3 regions of the Rhodococcus sp. 1R11 genome follow, and region 1 is predicted to be linked to each of the others. Evidence: riboswitches for the same ligand, from Rfam matches in the RefSeq annotation. Region 1 holds a riboswitch; each other region holds the start of a gene.
What was found. A riboswitch is a leader RNA that binds a small molecule or an ion and turns the genes downstream of it on or off. The one in region 1 is predicted to bind thiamine pyrophosphate.
Positions count from the first base shown of each region.

Region 1 (6,143 bases):
GACACTCCGTCCGTAGTGCAGCGGCATGAATCCGACGATGCTTGCTCCGAGCGAGCGCATGAGTTGTGCCGGCACGGTGATGTCGGCCCCGGCTCGGTCACCGATCTGCACCAGACGAACGAGGCGGTTGCCGGCTTGCAGTGCCGCGAGAGCGACTGTGCCCCAGACATAGTCGACAACGACATCAGCGCCGGAGGATGCCCGCCGAATAGCAGAGCTCAGCTCGTCGACACTGTTGTCGCCGATGGCAACCGTGGCCGTGGCCCCGAGTTCACGGGTGGATTCGAGGGCGTGCTCGTCACGTCCGACGACCGTGATCGAGCCTGCGCCGAGCAATCGCGCCGCCTGTACGGCGAGGCGCCCGACCACCCCGGTGCCACCGAGGATCACGACGTTCTCCCCCGGCGTCATTCGAGCCCCATGGGTCAGCGGCATCAGGGCGGCCAGACCTGCGTTACCCAGTGTCGCGGCGGTCGAGAAATCCAGCCCGTCGGGTAGTTCGATGAGCGAGGCCGTCGGCACCAAAGTCTGCTCAGCCATCGAACCGTGGGGCGAGAGCGCCGGTGAGAAGTAGACGCGGCGTCCGTCCTGCGTGGTACCCGCGCCTTCGATGCCGATGACCGTCGGCAGCGACCGCGGACTGAGGTAGTGGGTACCGGCGGCAATGACGATGTCGACGGCATTGAGCGTTGCAGCCGCCACGTCGATCACCTCCGAACCCTCCGCAGGTGCTGGGTTGCCGTGGTCCGTGTACGTCGGCACCCCGAACTCGGTCAGAACTGCTGCCTTCATGTCCGGCCTTTCGACGAATGGTCATTCACTGAATCCTGATTCAGTGTGTAGCCTGACTGTTGAGGTGTCAACAGGAAGGGGAACAGCGGTGGCAACCACTGGTCGCGCTCACCAGGCCGAGCAGACTCGCATCGAGCTGGAAAATGCCGCCCGCGCCGTCTTCGCCCGGTCCGGATACCTCAACACCAAGATCGTCGACATCACCCGGGAAGCAGGCCGGGCCGCAGGGTCGTTCTACAACCACTACTCGGGCAAGGACGAGTTGCTGTTGGCCCTCGCCGAACAGATCGGTGAGGACGCCGACGTCATCGTCGCGGCGCAGGATCCTTCCGCTCGCGAGCACCCCACCATGCGTCCACATCTGGAGGTCTTCTGGCAGTTGCTGACACGGCACCGGGTTGTGATCGATGCGCTTCGGGACGCCGCACTGGTGAGTCCAGAATTCGCCGAACGGATGCAGAGATTCACGCAGGTTCAATTCGAGCCCTGGGTCGAACGCCTCAGCGCATTCGAGAAGGCACGAGTCGAGCTTCCGGCACCTCCTGCCACCACCGCGATGCTGATCGGCGGTGCGACGGAGAATTTCGCGCGGCTGTGGCAGGGCTCGCCCGAGGACGGTCTCGACGCTCTGGTGACGTTCGTCGATCGAGGAGTCTTCGGGCCGGCCGCTCAGTGAGCCAGGTGCCCGCGAAGCGTCGAGGTGGTGTAGTCCGCACGAAAGAGACTGCGCTGCTGCAAGATAGGGACCACCTGATCGACGAATTCCGTGAGCGAATCCGGGTAGCGCGGGCACATCAGGTTGAATCCGTCGGCACCGCGACCAATCCAGGTTTCCATCTCGTCGGCGATGGACTCCGGTGTGCCGATCATCGTTGCGTGCCCGCCGCCGGCAGCCAGCGTGCCGAGCAACTCACGCACGGTGGGGGCGTCTTTCTCGACGATGCGCAGAATCGTCTCGTAGCGGCCCTGCGGTCCGGTGAACTCTGCTGCCGGCGGTAGCGGGGGCACCGGTTCATCGAGTTCCCAAGCAGCACAGTCCTGTCCGGTGAAGGTCGACAACATTGCCAGTGACTGCTCGGTCGGTAGCAGCTGATCCAGTTCGGCCTTCTTGCGTCGGGCCTCGTCCATCGTCGATCCGATGTACGTCACCAAACCCGGCATGATTCCCACTGCCGCACTGTCTCGGCCCGCGTGGGCGATGCGCGCCTTCACGTCGTCGTAATAGCTCTGCGCTGCAACGAGATCGTAGGCGACGGCATAGATGGCCTCGGCGTACTTCGCAGCGAGATCACGACCCGGCCCCGACGCCCCGGCCTGGAACAGCACCGGCCTGCCCTGCGGTGAACGCGGCACCGTCAACGGACCGTCGACCCGAAAATGTTTGCCGTCGTGATCGATGGCATGCACCTTGGCCGGGTCCGCATACGCTCCGGCGCGATCGAGCGTCAACGCGTCGGCGTCCCACGAATCCCACAGCGCCAGTGCAGTATCGACGAACTCTTCGGCGCGAGCATAACGCTCCTCACGAGCCGGGATGACATCCATCCCGTGGTTGCGTGCCTCGGCGTCGAACATGGAGGTGACGACGTTCCAGCCGGCTCGGCCGCCGCTGATGTGATCGAGCGACGCCAGCATGCGCGCGGCATGGAACGGGGTGTAGAACGTCGACGACACAGTCGTGACCAGACCGATGTGGGTGGTGGCTCTGGCCATGGCCGACAGCGCCGTGATCGGTTCGAGAAACCAGGTTCCTGCGCCGGCCGGATCGCGAACGGAATGCCCGTCGGCGAAGAACACCGCGTCGAACTTTCCCCGTTCGGCCAGCTGCGCAAGTTCCTCGTAGTACGCGATGTTGCCCAGGTCCTCCACTCGCGAATCGGGATGCCGCCACGCTGCACTGTGATGTCCGCAGCCGTACAGAAACGCGTTGAGGTGCATATCAGTTCTTGACCAGACCGCCGTCGACAACGAGGTTCTGACCGGTCACCGACCGCGCCCACGGGGAGGCGAAGAACAGCAGAGCATCGGCGAATTCCTCCGGCGTGGTGACGCGTTGCAGCGGGGTCGAGGCAGCGATGAAGTCGAACACCTCGGCCGGGGTCGCGGCGCTGGCATCGGTGGTGCGCAGCAGTCCACCCGAGACCATGTTGACGGTGATGTTGTCAACGCCCAGGTCCGCGGACAGAGTGCGGGTCAGCGAGAGCAGTGCGGCCTTGGACGCCGTGTAGTCGTGGTACGGCACCACCGGATTCTGAAACAAGTTGGTGCCCACGTTGATGATTCGGCCGAAGCCCGCCTCACGCATTCCCGGCAGCGCAGCCTGAGTGGTGAGCAACGCGGCGCGGACGCTGCCACGCAACTGGGCGTCGAAGCGCTCCCAGGTGATGGTGTCGGCCTTGGGGCGGGCATCACCGTCGAACGAGAAGTCGGCCAATGCGTTGTTGACGACGGTGGTGATCGGAGTGCCGAAATGCGCACGGGCCGAGTCGAACACCGTGGCCACCGCGCTCTCGTCGGTCACATCACCCTGAACCGCGAAAGCATTTCCGCCCAGGCGGTCGGCCAGCGCTTCGGCGGCTTCTTTGCTGGTGCGATAGTCGATCACCACACGTGCGCCTTGACCGGCGAACGCCGCAGCGATCGCTGCCCCGAGTCCGCGCCCACCGCCGGTGACCAACACCGTCTGCTCGTCGATTTTCATGCGCCTCGCCTCTCGTTCGAGGTCGGGACCGTCACGAGAGACAGGAATACCGAAACGTCACGACATTCCCTTCGCTGGTCCTAACCAGATCAGGTTCGACGGGTGTGTTCTCAGCCCCTGGGGGCACCCCGTGTCGCGCTCGACTGTACCCACCGGGCTCGGCAGGTCGCTGCATTGCCGTCGATACGGGTCTCTAGCTCAGTTGATAGATACCCGAATAGGACGATGACAAGTTACTGTGCCGCCATGGCCGAACGCGTCTACCTGGAGTATCGCCTCGACGAGAACGTGATTTTTGTACTCGACCACCGCACGGTCGAAGCGTTCGACGCCGCCGTGAGGATCGCGGCCGGTGGGCGCTGTCGGTGGCACGTCGATCAGCTCGGTGTGGACGCGAAGCCGACGCGGGACGGCACCAAGATCGTCCTCGGTCTGCGAGCATCCGACGGCAGCATCGGCTATTCGGGCGACCGTATGAAGTTCACCGTGACCGACGAACAGCTGCCGCATCTGCTGGCGTTCTTCGACCGCGCAAAGGCGGCCAGAGCACTCAGCTGACGATCGCCCAGCCGTGCGCGGGCACCGTGACCCTGCCGCCGTCCAGGTGTGCCTCGCCCGCGATCACCTCAGCACCTTCGACCGCGTAGTCGATCGCGTCGTCGCCGAGGTTGAGCGCCACCGTCATCGAATTGTCGTCCGCGTACACGCGGTAGAGCAGTGCGGTGTTGGTGAGCTCGAGAGTCTCGGTGCGCGCGGAGTACAACCACGGATTGCGACGCCGAACTGCGATCAGCTCCTGATGCACGCGGTAGACCGGCCAACCGTACGGGGCCAGATCCTCGGATGTCTCCGGGTATTCGGGACGCACCTCGTCATCACCGCCGACGCGATCTTCCTTGATACCGCGGAACGCCTGCTCGTCGCCGTAGTAGATCATCGGCATACCGCCCACGGTGAACAGAACCACCAACGCGTGCAGCAGATGTCGCTCGTCCTCGATGACGCTGGCGATGCGGTTGACGTCATGATTTCCGACGAAGGTGGCGGGCACGAAGGCGTCGAGCCAGCCGTTATGGCGCTCCAACGCATGCGAGAGCTCGAAGAAATTCTTCTCGCTCAGGCCACTCCAGATCGCCTTCCACAGTTCGTACTGGGTAACCGAATCCAACGTGGAGGCCGAGACGATCCGGTCGTAGTCACCGTGGATGACCTCGCCCAGAAAGTATGCATCCGAGTGCTTCTCACGAACCTTCGGGAGCACCGCGGCCCAAAAGCGTGGCGGTACAGCGTAGGCCGCGTCGAGCCGCCAGGCGTCGACGCCGCGTTCGAGCCAGTGCGAGAGCACATCCACGACGTACTGCTGCACATGCGGGCTCTCGTGGTTGAGTGCGACCAGTTCGTCGTGGCCCTCGAAGTTGCGATGCGTCGGCTCGTTCCCGGACCAGTCCAGATGGAACCACCCGGCGGCCTCGGAATCCGGGCCCTCGGCCAGGGCCTCACGGAACTTCGGGAAGCTTTGCGCGACATGGTTGAAGACGCCGTCGAACATCACCTTCAGGCCGCGGGAGTGCGCCGCCGCGATCAGCGAGTCGATATCCTCGTCGGTGCCGAGCCGACCGTCGACATGGTAGTAGTCGACGGTGTCGTAGCCGTGCTTCTCGGACTCGAAGATCGGACCGAGGGCGATGCCCGACGCACCGAGCTCGAGGGCGTAGTCGAGCCACTTCTCGATTCTGTTCAGCCGGTGCAGATCCGACTGCGATTCACCGTCCCATCCGTGCACCGGCGCACCGGTGAAGCCGAGCGGGTACAAGTGCCACCAGATGGCGTGCTTCGTCCACTCCATCAGGACGCCTCGATCGAGTCGCGACCGAGCTCGTCCGCGCCGGTATGGCCGGACAGGCTGGTCACCAAGTCGAATTCGGCCAGCAGGCAACGTAATACGTGTGCAACCCCCTCCTGCCCACCGAGGGCGAGACCGTAGAGGAACGGGCGGCCGAGTAGAACCGCATCGGCACCGAGGGCAAGAGCCTTCGCCATGTCCGCGCCGGTCCGTACACCCGAATCGAACAGGATCGTCAGGTCGTCACCGACCGCATCGACGATGGACGGGAGTGCGTCGAGAGACGGCCTGGCACCGTCGATCTGACGCCCACCGTGGTTGGAGACCACGATGCCGTCGACTCCATGGGCTGCGGCTTCCCGGGCGTCGCCGACGGTGCAGACGCCCTTGAGCACAATGGGACCGTCCCAGTGCTCGCGCAGGAACGCCAGGTTCTTCCACGACAGCCCCGGGTTGGGGAACATCTGCGCCCAATGCATCGCGGCCGCAACGGGATTCTCCTCGACGGGCTGCGCCAGTCCGGCTTGGAACGCCGGATCGCTCAGGTAGTTCTCAATGCCAAGGTTGGCCAGGAAGGGAAGGTATCCGCGGTCCAGATCGGCGGGCCGCCAGCCCAGCAACGTCGTGTCGAGCGTCAGCACCAACGTGGTGAATCCAGTGTTCTTCGCACGCTGCAGGAAGCTCAGCAGTACCGATTCGTCCGTCGGCCAGTACAACTGATACCAGCGCGGCGCATCCCCGCCTGCCTCGGCGATCTGCTCGAACGAATGCGACGCCTGCGTCGAATGTATGTACGGCACACCGAGT
Region 1 is NZ_SPNG01000019.1:18,896-25,038, reverse strand. It holds gene E4P29_RS24315 (zinc-binding dehydrogenase) at 1-792, opposite strand, end outside; gene E4P29_RS24310 (TetR/AcrR family transcriptional regulator) at 881-1,468, shown strand; gene E4P29_RS24305 (LLM class flavin-dependent oxidoreductase) at 1,462-2,730, opposite strand; gene E4P29_RS24300 (3-oxoacyl-ACP reductase) at 2,732-3,493, opposite strand; TPP riboswitch at 3,542-3,634, opposite strand; gene E4P29_RS24295 (hypothetical protein) at 3,740-4,051, shown strand; gene E4P29_RS24290 (alpha-amylase family glycosyl hydrolase) at 4,044-5,339, opposite strand; gene E4P29_RS24285 (alpha-hydroxy-acid oxidizing protein) at 5,339-6,143, opposite strand, start outside.

Region 2 (6,143 bases), on a different contig from region 1:
ATCGCGACCAACCGCGCAGGCGTCGAACGCATCGTGTATCGAACCGGTGGCTTGCCTGCAGCGGCACCGACGTGGGGTGCCGTTGTCGGGGGGACGGCAGCGGAGGGAGTAATGCCGGCCGCGATCACGCACCGAGCATATAAGCAGGCGGACCGCGCTGCAGCCACTACAGCACAGACACAGCGGCGAGGCGGTTCACCTAGGGTGGGGAGCATGCGCGGTGACGGGGACGGTTGGGTGATCGGTGAGAACGGTTCTCGGCACTGGGGCAAGCACGGCGCCGCCGGTTTGCTGCTCCGTGCGCCCTCCGATGCGGGCGAACCGATGGTGTTGCTGCAGCACCGCGCGTTGTGGAGTCATCAGGGCGGAACGTGGGCCCTGCCGGGCGGGGCTCGCGACTCGCACGAGAGCACCGAGCACGCGGCGGTCCGCGAGGCGCACGAGGAAGCCGGTATCGCGGCCGAACAGTTGAGCGTGCGCAGCGAGCGTGTCACCGCCGCAGTCCCGAGCGGTTGGTCGTACACCACGGTCATCGCCGACACCGATCACCCGCTCGCCACCGTCCCGAACGGTGAGAGCACCGAACTGCGATGGGTGCCGGAGTCCATCGTCGCCGAGCTGCCACTGCACCCGGGTTTCGCGTCGAGCTGGCCGTCGTTGCGTACCGAGCCGCTGCGCGTGCTGCTCGACACCGCCAACGTCCTCGGCTCCCGGCCCGACGGCTGGTGGAAGGACCGCGCCGGCTCGACGGATGCGCTGTTGACGTCCTTGGCCGCGACACTGCCGCGCACGGTGGAGCTACCGAGCGGCCAGTACGGCTGGCTCACCCGCATCGAGGCCGTGCTCGAAGGGCAAGCGCGCGACGCCCTGATCGACGATCCGCGCATCCCGGTGATTCTCGCGGACGGCAGTGGCGACGACACCCTCACCGATCAGGCCCACCGATCGACGGACCTGACCGCGTTGGTCACCGCCGACCGCGGCCTGCAGAATCGACTGCCCGGCGCGGTGCAGGTGCTCTCGCCGTCCGCCGTGCTCGCCTGGCTGTGACATCCGCTTTGTGACATCAGCCCAGTGACGTCAGTTCTGTAGCGCCTGTACCAGCGCGCGTGCGGCAGCCTGCGGATCGCGCGCCTCGGTGATCGCCCGAACGACCACGATGCGCTCGGCTCCCGCCGCTCGAACCTGATCCACATTGGTCGCGTCGACGCCGCCGATGGCGAACCATGGCCGCTCCGGCAGCGCATCCGCGGTGGCCCGCAGCGTTTCCAAGCCGGCGGCCGAGCGGTTGGGCTTGGTGGGCGTCGGCCACACCGGACCGACGGCGAAGTAGTCGACGCCGTCCTCGATCGCAGCGAGCGAGGACTGCGCGCGGTTCTGCGTCGAGCGTCCGATCACCACGTCCGGGCCGAGAATCTGGCGCGCATAATGCACCGGCAGGTCACCCTGGCCCAGATGCAGGACGTCGGCACCGGACGCCAGCGCCAGATCCGCGCGGTCGTTGACGGCCAGCAATGCACCGTGGCGTTTGGTGGCAGCGAGCAGAATCGCCAGCGCAGCGAGCTCGTCCTTGGCCTCGAGCGGCCCGAACTGGCGCTCACCGGCGGAGTTCTTGTCGCGCAGCTGGATGATGTCGACGCCGCCGGACAACGCGGCCTCGGCGAACTGCGCGAGATCGCCCTTGTCGCGCCTGGCATCGGTACACAGGTAGAGGCGAGCGGACGCAAGACGCTCGCGAGGAGTCTGGTTGCGGGCGGTCTGAGTTGGGTGCACGAAACGAACTGTATTCTCATGGCAGCCGCGACCGACGACGGAGTGGCCGACATATCGCGGGAGTCCCGAGGATCGTGGGGCTGAGAGTGGGTTCGCCGCCCTTACCGTCAATACCTGAACCCGATCATGCGGGCGCAGGGAGTGAGGACGTGAATCGCGTGCATATCGTCGTAATCGGCGGAGGCGTCATCGGGCTGTCGACGGCGCTACGACTGGCGGAGGACGGCCACCGGGTGGTGGTGCACGATCCTGCGCTGGGTCGAGGCGCGTCGTGGGTCGCCGGCGGCATGCTGGCCCCGCTGTCCGAGGGGTGGCCCGGTGAACACGAACTCCTACGGCTCGGTGCCGCGTCACTGGCGCGGTGGCCGGACTTCGCCGGACGCCTTCCCGGCCCGTCGGTGTTCTCGGCCACCGGATCGATGACGGTTGCCCTCGACTCCGCCGATGCCTCCGACCTGCGCACGATCGCCGAATGGGTGGGCGAGCAGGGACACGAGCTCGAGATTCTCGGCCGCGCGCAGGTGCGTGAACTCGAACCTGCGTTGGCGCAGAACATTCGGCTCGGATTGTTGGCACCGACCGAGCTGTCCGTCGACAATCGGGCCCTGGTCGCCGCGCTCGAGCAGGGATGTCTCGATGCCGGAGTGGAGTTCGTGGCAACCTCGATCGACGCAATTCCCGACGCCGACCAGGTGGTCCTGGCCGCCGGTTCTCGCTGCGCCGCACTGTGGCCGACACTGCCCGTCCGGCCGGTGAAAGGCGAGATCCTGCGGCTGCGTCGCCGACCCAGCGCCGCACCGCCGCCGAGCCGCACCATCCGCGGAACCGTGCACGGCCGCCCCGTGTACCTGGTGCCACGCGGTGACGGATTGGTCGTCGGCGCAACACAATACGAATCCGGTGAGGACACGCAGGTCACCGTGGCGGGGGTACGAGACCTGATCGCCGACGCGGAACGGCTGATGCCGAGCATCGGCGAGTACGAACTGTACGAGACCGCTGCAGGATTACGGCCGATGAGCCCCGACGGACTGCCGTTGATCGGCAGACTCGCCGACAACGTGATCGTCGCTACCGGACACGGCCGCAACGGCATTCTGCTCGCGCCGATCACCGCAGACGCCGTCGCCGCGCTGATATCGGGCGAGGCGCTACCCGAGGCGAAAGCCGCCACACCCGAACGCTTCTCGGACATCTCGAGCCCACAGATCGACTCTTCTCGAATCGAAAGGACACCATGACACAGGTTGCCATCGGCATCACCGTCAACGGCGAGGATCACCTGCTCACCGAGGACATGACCATGCGTCGGCTGCTCGAATTCCTGGGGCTGCCCGAGAAGGGCATTGCCGTCGCCGTCGACGGTGCTGTGCTGCCCAAGAGTCGCTGGGAGACCACCGACGTCCAAAAGGGTTGGACCATCGACGTTCTCACCGCAGTGCAGGGTGGTTGAGCGCATGACGGACGTGACCACTTCCGGACTGACAATTGCCGATCGCACCTTCACCTCGCGGCTCATCACCGGCACCGGGGGAGCGGCCAACCTCGCCGTCCTCGAGGAGGCGCTCGTGGCGTCGGGCACCGAACTGACCACCGTCGCGATGCGCCGCGTCGACGCCGCAGGTGGGACGGGAGTGCTCGATCTGCTGCGCCGGTTGAACATCGCCCCGCTGCCGAACACCGCGGGGTGTCGAGGATCGGCCGAGGCCGTGCTCACCGCTCAACTGGGCCGCGAGGCGCTCGAGACCGACTGGGTGAAGCTCGAAGTGATCGCCGACGAGCGAACCCTGCTGCCCGACGCCATCGAATTGGTCAGGGCAGCAGAGCAACTCGTCGACGACGGTTTCCAGGTGCTGCCGTACACCACCGACGACCCGGTGCTGGCCAAGCGTCTCGAAGACATCGGCTGCGTGGCCGTCATGCCGCTCGGCTCGCCCATCGGCACCGGCCTCGGCATCGCCAACCCGCACAACATCGAGATGATCGTCGAGGCGGCAGGGGTGCCGGTGATCCTCGACGCGGGCATCGGCACCGCCAGCGACGCCACCCTCGCGATGGAACTCGGCTGCGATGCAGTGCTGCTCGCGACCGCGGTGACCCGCGCCAAGGATCCCGCGCTGATGGCGTCGGCGATGAAGCATGCGGTGGCCGCGGGTTACCAAGCCCGACATGCAGGCCGCATCCCGAAACGATTCTGGGCGCAGGCCAGCTCACCGATGTAGCGGCTGCGTCGGCGGCGCGGCGCTTTGTGTGGTGCTGCGTATTTCGCAAACGCGAGCGCGTTTGCGAAACGCGCGCAGAATAGTGGCGAAAATGAGGGCGAATCCCCGCGCATCTGGCAAACGCGCGCGCATTTGCGGCCGCGCTCAGGCGACCACGCGACGCAGCCAGGCCTTCGCTGTCTCAGGGTCTGTGTCATCCAAAAGGATGATGCAAGTCGCGACTGTGGGGCGATGTGGACACGCCGTCGATCAGGGACAGTTGTCCCATGATCGAAGTGACAGGACTGACCAAGCAGTACGGAGCGGTGACGGCGGTCGACAACCTCACCTTCACCATCAAACCCGGCATCGTGACCGGCTTTCTCGGACCGAACGGTGCGGGCAAGTCCACCACGATGCGGATGATTCTCGGGCTCGACCGCCCCACCTCGGGGACGGCGACCATCGAGGGCAAGAGCTACAGCCACCTGAAGCAGCCACTGCGTACCGTCGGCGCTCTGCTCGACGCCAAGTGGGTGCACCCCAACCGATCTGCGCGTGCACATCTGGAATGGATGGCCGCCTCCAACGGAATCCCCAAGTCCCGCGTCGACGAGGTGCTGCGGCTGGTGGGCCTGTCCGAGGTAGCGAAGAAGAATGCAGGCGGGTTCTCGCTCGGCATGTCCCAGCGGCTCGGTCTGGCCGGCGCTCTTCTCGGCGACCCCAAGGTGTTGCTGTTCGACGAGCCGGTCAACGGACTCGATCCCGAGGGCATCGTCTGGATCCGAAAGTTCATGCAGCGCTTGGCAGCCGAGGGCCGCACGGTCCTGGTGTCGAGCCACTTGCTCTCGGAGATGGCGCAGACGGCCGAACACCTCATCGTCATCGGACGCGGCAAGCTGATCTCCGATTCCTCGGTGCAGGAATTCATCGACCACGCCTCCGAGGCCTCGGTACGCGTGCGTAGCCCACAGCTCGACGGCCTGCGCCAGGTGCTGACCACCGCCGGCCTCACCGTGCGTGAGCCGGACAAGTCCGACGAACTGCAGCCCTCGCTCGTGGTGTTGAACTCCACCACCGACGCGATCGGCGACCTCGCCGGCCGGGCCGGAATCACTCTGCACGAGTTGGCCTCTCAGCGCGGCTCGCTCGAGGAAGCTTTCATGAAACTCACCGGAGACACAGTGCAATATCACGGCTCGGGAGCCGAAGACCAGAACACTCAGCAAGCAATGGGCGGTGCACTCTGATGGGCGTCTTGGCAGCAGAAAGAATCAAGTTCACCTCGACCAAGTCGCCCTGGTGGTGCAGCGCGATCGTGGTGGTCTTCGGCCTCGGGTTCGGAGCCATTCTGGGTTGGGCCGCAAAGACGGCCATCGGCCCCGATGCGCCGGAAGGTCTACCACCGACCACCGCATACGACGTCGTCGGTAGCGGCGTCGGCGGACTCGGCATCATGGTGTTGATGATCCTCGGCGCTCTCACCGTCACCAGCGAATACCGCTTCGGCCTGATCCGAACCACGTTCCAGGCGATCACCAACCGGGCCTCGGTGCTCGGTGCGAAGGCTCTCATCGTCGGCGTGTACGGGGCTGTGCTGTCGCTGGTACTGGCTTTCGGCGCATTGTTCTTGGCCAAGTCCATCGCGGGTGAGGAAGCCGGGGCTCTGTTGAGCTTCGACGTCGACGGCACCTGGCGCGTCGTCTACGGCACCGCAGTTCTGGCGTTCGTGCAGATAGTTCTGGCCGTTGCCGTGGGTGCGCTGATTCGTCAGTCCGCCGGTGCCATTGCCGTGTTGTTGTTGTGGCCGTTGCTCATCGAGAACCTCGTGGGGATCATCCCGAAGGTCGGCGAGAAGATTCAGCCGTTCCTGCCGTTCAAGAACGCCGACCATTTCCTCGGCGGATCTGCGGGAACGGACTTCCACTGGGGTCCGATCGGCAGCCTGATCTACTTCGTCGTCTTCACCGCGGTGATCTTCGGAGTGGCAGTGTTCGTGGTCAATCGCCGGGACGCCTGACTCCTGCCTGGGTAGGGTGTCCGCTATGCGGATTTCCTTGCTTGCAGGTAGCGCCGTCACTGTCCTGATTCTGGCCGGTTGCTCGTCCTCCTCCGGTACGGGGGACGAGGAACCGGCCAGAGTTTTCGCGACACCCGACGGGTCCGGCC
Region 2 is NZ_SPNG01000001.1:450,001-456,143, reverse strand. It holds gene E4P29_RS02285 (hypothetical protein) at 1-128, opposite strand, end outside; gene E4P29_RS02280 (NUDIX hydrolase) at 214-1,050, shown strand; gene thiE (thiamine phosphate synthase) at 1,081-1,773, opposite strand; TPP riboswitch at 1,820-1,931, shown strand; gene thiO (glycine oxidase ThiO) at 1,932-3,014, shown strand; gene thiS (sulfur carrier protein ThiS) at 3,011-3,226, shown strand; gene E4P29_RS02260 (thiazole synthase) at 3,231-3,995, shown strand; gene E4P29_RS02255 (ABC transporter ATP-binding protein) at 4,262-5,224, shown strand; gene E4P29_RS02250 (ABC transporter permease) at 5,224-5,994, shown strand; gene E4P29_RS02245 (M28 family peptidase) at 6,020-6,143, shown strand, end outside.
Region 2: linked by a shared signal. The riboswitch ahead of thiO (glycine oxidase ThiO) and the one ahead of E4P29_RS24300 (3-oxoacyl-ACP reductase) in region 1 are both predicted to bind thiamine pyrophosphate.

Region 3 (6,143 bases), on a different contig from region 1:
TCGCCGTACGGCGTGCTCACACGCACGGTGGAGTCGGACGTGGTGTCCATCGCACCTCCCCTTCGGTCGTTGCTCAACGTACCAACTCCATCCCCGACGCCGGTCCCCTCGAAACCCCCGGCAGCACTTCCAACGAACCGAGGAACGAGTCATGAAGAGAATCGGATCCGTCGCAGCAGCGGCCCTCGCGGTGTTCTTGTTGTCCGCCTGCGGTTCGGGCGGCGGAGGTGACGGACCGATGGCGACGGTGATCACCGACCGCCCCCAGCCGATCACGGCGGTTCCGACCAGCGCCCGTGCTCTGCCGTCGAGCAGTGCGCCGTCCACAACGTCCTCCACGACGTCGCCTTCCAGCACCACAGCGACGACGCCGAGTGCAGTTTCACAGCAAGCAAACCCGAAGCAGTACGCGGGCAAGGCTCCGGGTTGGTACTACTTCACGAGCCCCAGCGGCAAGTTCGAGTGCGGTATAGCCGTTCTCGAGACGTCGATCGCCGGTTGCCACGGATCGCTGCCCGACTCGGCCCCCGAGGTGACCGACAGTGCATCCACCGACCGCGTGAAACCCAATTCCGTGCAGATCATCGCCGGCTCCCCGGCGAAGTTCGAGAGCCTGGGCGATCCCAAATTCCACCGATTCGACGGACCCGCGGCGGCGCTCCCGTACGGCGAAGAACTCACCGTGCCGGGTAGTGGCTCCACCAACGGGGTTCGATGCAGCGTCGACGAGCAGACCGGAGTCACCTGCACCGATCAGGTCGGCCATGGCTTCACCGTCTCGGACGACGATTTCGACCTTCGCTGACGGCGTCGTTCGCGCAGCGAAAGACCAGGCGTAATGTCCGAGGACGGTACGACAATCCCTGCCGTACGGTCTCCCCAGCGGCCGGCGCCCACGCGCGGCCAGAAGGTGCGTCACACATGAATCAGACCTCGGACCGTCACACAGCGAAGGTCATCGGCGTCAGCGTCGCCGCCGCTGTCGGCGGCTTCCTGTTCGGCTTCGACAGCTCGGTCATCAACGGAGCTGTCGATTCGATCGAAAGCCACTTCTCTCTCGGCTCGTTCACCACCGGGTTCGTCGTGGCGATCGCCCTGATCGGCTGCGCGATCGGTGCCTGGTTCGCCGGTAGTCTCGCCGACCGTTGGGGCCGCAAGAAGGTGATGTTGCTCGGCTCGGCTCTGTTCACCATTTCTTCGGTCGGCTCCGGATTCGCGTTCAGCGTTCCCGATCTCATGCTCTGGCGTGTGCTCGGCGGTCTCGGCATCGGCATCGCGTCGGTCATCGCACCGGCCTACATTGCCGAAATCGCGCCCGCCAAATGGCGTGGCGCTCTGGCCTCGCTGCAGCAGTTGGCGATCACCATCGGTATCTTCGCTGCCTTGCTCTCCGACGCCCTTCTTGCAGGCGCGGCCGACGGAGCCTCCAACGACCTGTGGTTCGGCGTCGAGGCGTGGCGCTGGATGTTCCTCGTCGGTGTGATACCCGCTCTGGTCTACGGAATCCTGGCCACCCTGATCCCGGAATCACCGCGCTATCTGGTGGGTCAGCATCTGGACGAGGAAGCCGCCGCGGTCCTGGCGAACATCACCGGCGAGCTGCATCCCGACGAGCGAGTGCACGAGATCAGGCTCACGCTGCGCAAGGAGGCCCGATCGTCGTTCGCCGACATCCGTGGCCCCAAGTTCGGTCTGCAGCCGATCGTCTGGGTGGGCATCACGATGGCCGTCCTGCAACAGCTGGTCGGCATCAATGCAATCTTCTACTACTCGACGACGCTGTGGCGGTCGGTCGGGTTCACCGAGGACCAGTCGTTCACCACCTCGGTCATCACGGCGGTCATCAACGTCGCCATGACGTTCGTGGCCATTCTGTTCGTCGATCGCATCGGCAGGCGCAAGTTGCTGATGGCCGGGTCCGTCGGAATGTTCGTCGGACTCGTCATGGCGTCCGTCGCCTTCTCGCAGGCGACCGGCAGCGGCGACGAGGTCAGCCTGCCCTCGCCGTGGGGTGCGATCGCGTTGGTCGGGGCGAATCTGTTCGTCATCTTCTTCGCATCGACCTGGGGACCCATCATGTGGGTCATGCTCGGCGAGATGTTCCCCAACCGGATGCGCGCCATGGCACTGGGTATCGGTACGGCTGCGAACTGGATCGCCAACTTCGCTGTCACGCTTGCCTTCCCACCACTGACGTCGTCCGTCGGACTGTGGGTCATCTACGCCGGCTTCGCGCTCTTCGCGGCGCTGTCGTTCCTCTTCGTCAAGTCCAACATCCGCGAGACCAAGGGCATGGAGCTCGAGGACATGCTGGGCTAGACCCAGGCCGAGGTCCAAGGGGCAGTAACACCGGTACATGGTGACCGGTGTTACTGTCACTGACGTTCTGACACGGGGTGTGTCCGCCGATGCGGATGCTGAGATCAAACCCGCCGAACCTGATGCAGGTAATACTGACGAAGGGATGTCAAGGCGATGACGCCTGTTGTATCTGCGGACCCGGTCCGCTTCACCGATCGACTCTGGGACGCATCCGCGCACATCAGACGCGCGATCGACGATCTCGAATTCCTCCGCCTGCTCGGTGCGGGGACACTTCCACTCGACGCATTTCGTCGATATCTGGAACAGGATTCGCTGTATCTCGGTGGCTACGTGAAGGCGCTGTCCCTGCTGGCAGCGCACGCCCCGACACCGGTAGCCGGAGCGTTCTGGGCCGGCGCTGCATCGAGCGCGATGGACGAGGCCGCCTCGCACGAGGCCATGCTCACCGGAAACGTTCTCCCCTCCGCCACCGAGACGCCGGCTCCGTCACCGGTATGCCTCGGCTACACCTCCTATCTGACGGCCGCCGCGGCGACCGAGCCGTATCCCGTTGCGGCGGCGGCTGTTCTGCCGTGCTTCTGGATCTACGCCGACGTCGGCCGCTCGTTGGCCGGAGCGGCGAAAGCAGTGCTGGCACGCGATCCCGGTCATCCCTACGCACAGTGGGTGGCCAACTACGACGCACCCGAATTCCATGCCATCGTCGAAGCTGCCAAGGGCTTCGTCGACGACGCGGCCGACTCTGCGACGGAACTACAGCGTGAGCAGATGATCGACGCCTTCGTCGTCGCGTCCAGATACGAATTGATGTTCTGGGACAGCGCATTACACCCCACTGCGTGGCCCTCGACCGAAAGCCCGGTGCACGCATGAGAACGTCTCGACTGCTCACGGTGATGGCGGCGACAGTCCTCGCGACCACGGTGATGGCCGGCTGCTCGCAGTCGACGGATTCCGACACCATCCGTTTCGCCCTCGACTGGACTCCCAACACCAATCACACCGGCCTCTACGTCGCCCTTCAGGAGGGCTACTTCGCCGACGCCGGGCTCGATGTGGAAGTACTGCCGTACAACAACACCGCCGCGGACACGCTCGTCGACGCAGGCAACGCCGAATTCGGTATCAGCACCCAGAGTTCGACGGTCTTCGCCAGATCGGCCGGCGCTCGGACCGTGTCCGTCCTCGCACCACTGCAGCATTGGGCCACCGGCATCGGAGTGCGTGCGGATCGGGACGACATCGCGAGCCCACGCGCACTCGACGGCAAGGTCTACGCCGGTTTCGGTGAATCCGGCGAGCAGGCCGGGCTTCGACAGGTCATCGAGAATGACGGTGGCACAGGCGAATACGAGACCGTCGTACTCGGCACATCGGCCTACGAGGCGGTGTACTCCGGCACTGCGGACTTCACGGTGTCGTACCTCGCATGGGAGGGCATCGAGGCCGAGCACAGCGGAACGCCGATGAAGTACTTCGATTACACCGATTACGGATTCCCCGATGCGTACGCCATCACGATCAGCGGGAACGAACCGTGGCTGGCTGCGCATCCGGACGAGGCGAAGAAGTTCGTGCAGGCGCTGCAGCGTGGCTACCAACTCGCGGCGGACGATCCGGACAGGGCGGCTCAGGATCTGATCGACGCCAATCCCGGCACGTTCACCGACGAGTCGTTGGTGTTCGAGAGTCAGAAGATGCTCGCAGAGAAGTACATGAAGGATTCCGCGGGCGAGGTCGGACGACAGAATATCGACACGTGGACCGCGTACTCGAAGTTTCTCTACGACAGCGGGGTACTCACCGATCAGAACGGTGCACCGCTGAGCGCCGAACCGGACTGGTCCACCTATTTCACCGATGACTACCTCGGCGATCGATGAGCCGGTGACCGCCGAGCGAGAGACGTTCTCATTCAGCGGTATCCGAGCTTCGTTGCGGTGGGCGTGGCCCGCGGTGACCGTCGTCGCCCTGTCGATCGCGGTGTGGCAGATCTATGTCGAGGTCAGCGGCATCAGGCCACAGGTACTGCCCTCCCCCGGTCGCGTTCTCACACAGGGCTGGGCCCAACGCGAGGCGATTGCCGAGAACGCCACAGCGACACTGCAGGTGACACTCGTCGGGTTCGCAGTCTCTCTCGTGCTGGCCTGGCTGCTCGCCATCGCCGTGGACTTCTCGCCGTGGCTGCGCCGTGCCTTCGTACCCTTGTTCGTCGTCTCGCAGACACTGCCGATCATCGCGATCGCACCGCTGCTCATCATCTGGTTCGGGTTCGGACTGTTGCCCAAGATTCTCGTGATCGCACTGGCAACGTTCTTTCCCATGGCCATCGGGCTCATCGAAGGGTTCGCCGCCGCAGATCGCGACGCGCGAGCCCTCCTGTCCAGCATGGGGGCCGGCCGCTGGCAGCAGTTCCGGTACGTGCGGCTGCCGTCGGCACTTCCCCGGTTCTTCACCTCGCTTCGCATCGGCATCACGTACGCGGTAGTCGGCGCGATCTTTGCCGAATACGCAGGAGCCACTGCAGGACTCGGTGTCTACATGAGTCAGCAGAAGAATTCGTTCCGTACCGATCTGGTACTTGCAGCCGTTGCCGTCACCGCGGTGATCAGCGTGCTCCTGTTCGTCTCCACGTTCGTGGTCGAACGCGTCGTCGCCCCGTGGGCACGTCACGACTCGGCGGGCCACAATGTCTGACGTCGAGCCCACAATGTCTGACGTCGAGCACAGCATCGACGTCTCGGCTCTGAGAAAGTCGTTCGACGGAAAACCGGTACTCGACGGCGTGTCGTTCGGCGTCCGGCCCGGTGAATTCGTGTCGATCATCGGTCCGAGCGGCTCGGGCAAGAGCACGGTGTTCAACATGCTCGCCGGCCTCGATGCACCCGATTCGGGCTCGGTCCGAGTCCCGTCGTGTGCCTACATGCCGCAGAAGGACCTGCTGTTCCCGTGGCGATCGGTGCTCGACAACACCTCGCTCGGCCTCGAAGTCCAAGGCGTCGCCAAGAGGGAGGCACGAGCTCGGGCGCGCGAGTTGTTCCCGGTGTTCGGTCTCGACGGCTACGAGTCCGCTCGCCCGTCCGAACTGTCCGGTGGCATGCGGCAACGAGCAGCACTGCTGCGCACCGTGGTGCAGGGACGGTCGGTGTTGCTGTTGGACGAGCCCTTCGGGGCATTGGACTCGTTGACCCGTAGTGACATGCAGGCCTGGCTGCAGCAGGTCTGGTCGGAGTTCAGGTGGACGGTGCTGATGATCACCCACGACATCCGCGAGGCGGTCTACCTGTCCGATCGGGTGGTGGTGCTCTCGCCACGACCCGCCCACGTTCGACGACAGGTCGACGTACCGCTGCCTCGACCCCGGGAGCTCGAGATCGTGACGACGCCACAGTTCGCCGCCGTCGAAAAGGAATTGATGGAAGTTCTGTCGAGCACGCCGAACCGCTGACCCCGTCGACGCAGGGCTCAGTCGACGCAGGGCTCAGTCGACGCAGGGGATGCCGCCGTTGCTGTGCACACCCTGGTCCGGGGCGGCCGGTAGATCCTGGGACGGCTCGGGTACGGCTTCCTCGAGCGGTGGTGGTGCCGGATCCGACGTCGGATCGAGGGCTGCGGGTGTCGGCTGCGCAGGACCGATCAATCGCGCTGCCTCGGCTCTGATGGCGTCGACGTCGACGAGATTGACGTCCTGACCGTCGACGGTGTCGTAGCCGGTGATCGGCAGCGTGTAGAAGTCGATATCGCCATTCATGACGGCACCGGCTCCCCCGGCCAGGCCGACCGGGTCGAGGCCTGCGTCGATGACGATGTCGTTCTTG
Region 3 is NZ_SPNG01000018.1:5,244-11,386, reverse strand. It holds gene E4P29_RS23845 (carboxylesterase/lipase family protein) at 1-50, opposite strand, end outside; gene E4P29_RS23840 (hypothetical protein) at 152-805, shown strand; gene E4P29_RS23835 (sugar porter family MFS transporter) at 922-2,319, shown strand; TPP riboswitch at 2,383-2,482, shown strand; gene E4P29_RS23830 (TenA family protein) at 2,476-3,198, shown strand; gene E4P29_RS23825 (ABC transporter substrate-binding protein) at 3,195-4,208, shown strand; gene E4P29_RS23820 (ABC transporter permease) at 4,186-5,022, shown strand; gene E4P29_RS23815 (ABC transporter ATP-binding protein) at 5,036-5,773, shown strand; gene E4P29_RS23810 (LCP family protein) at 5,807-6,143, opposite strand, start outside.
Region 3: linked by a shared signal. The riboswitch ahead of E4P29_RS23830 (TenA family protein) and the one ahead of E4P29_RS24300 (3-oxoacyl-ACP reductase) in region 1 are both predicted to bind thiamine pyrophosphate.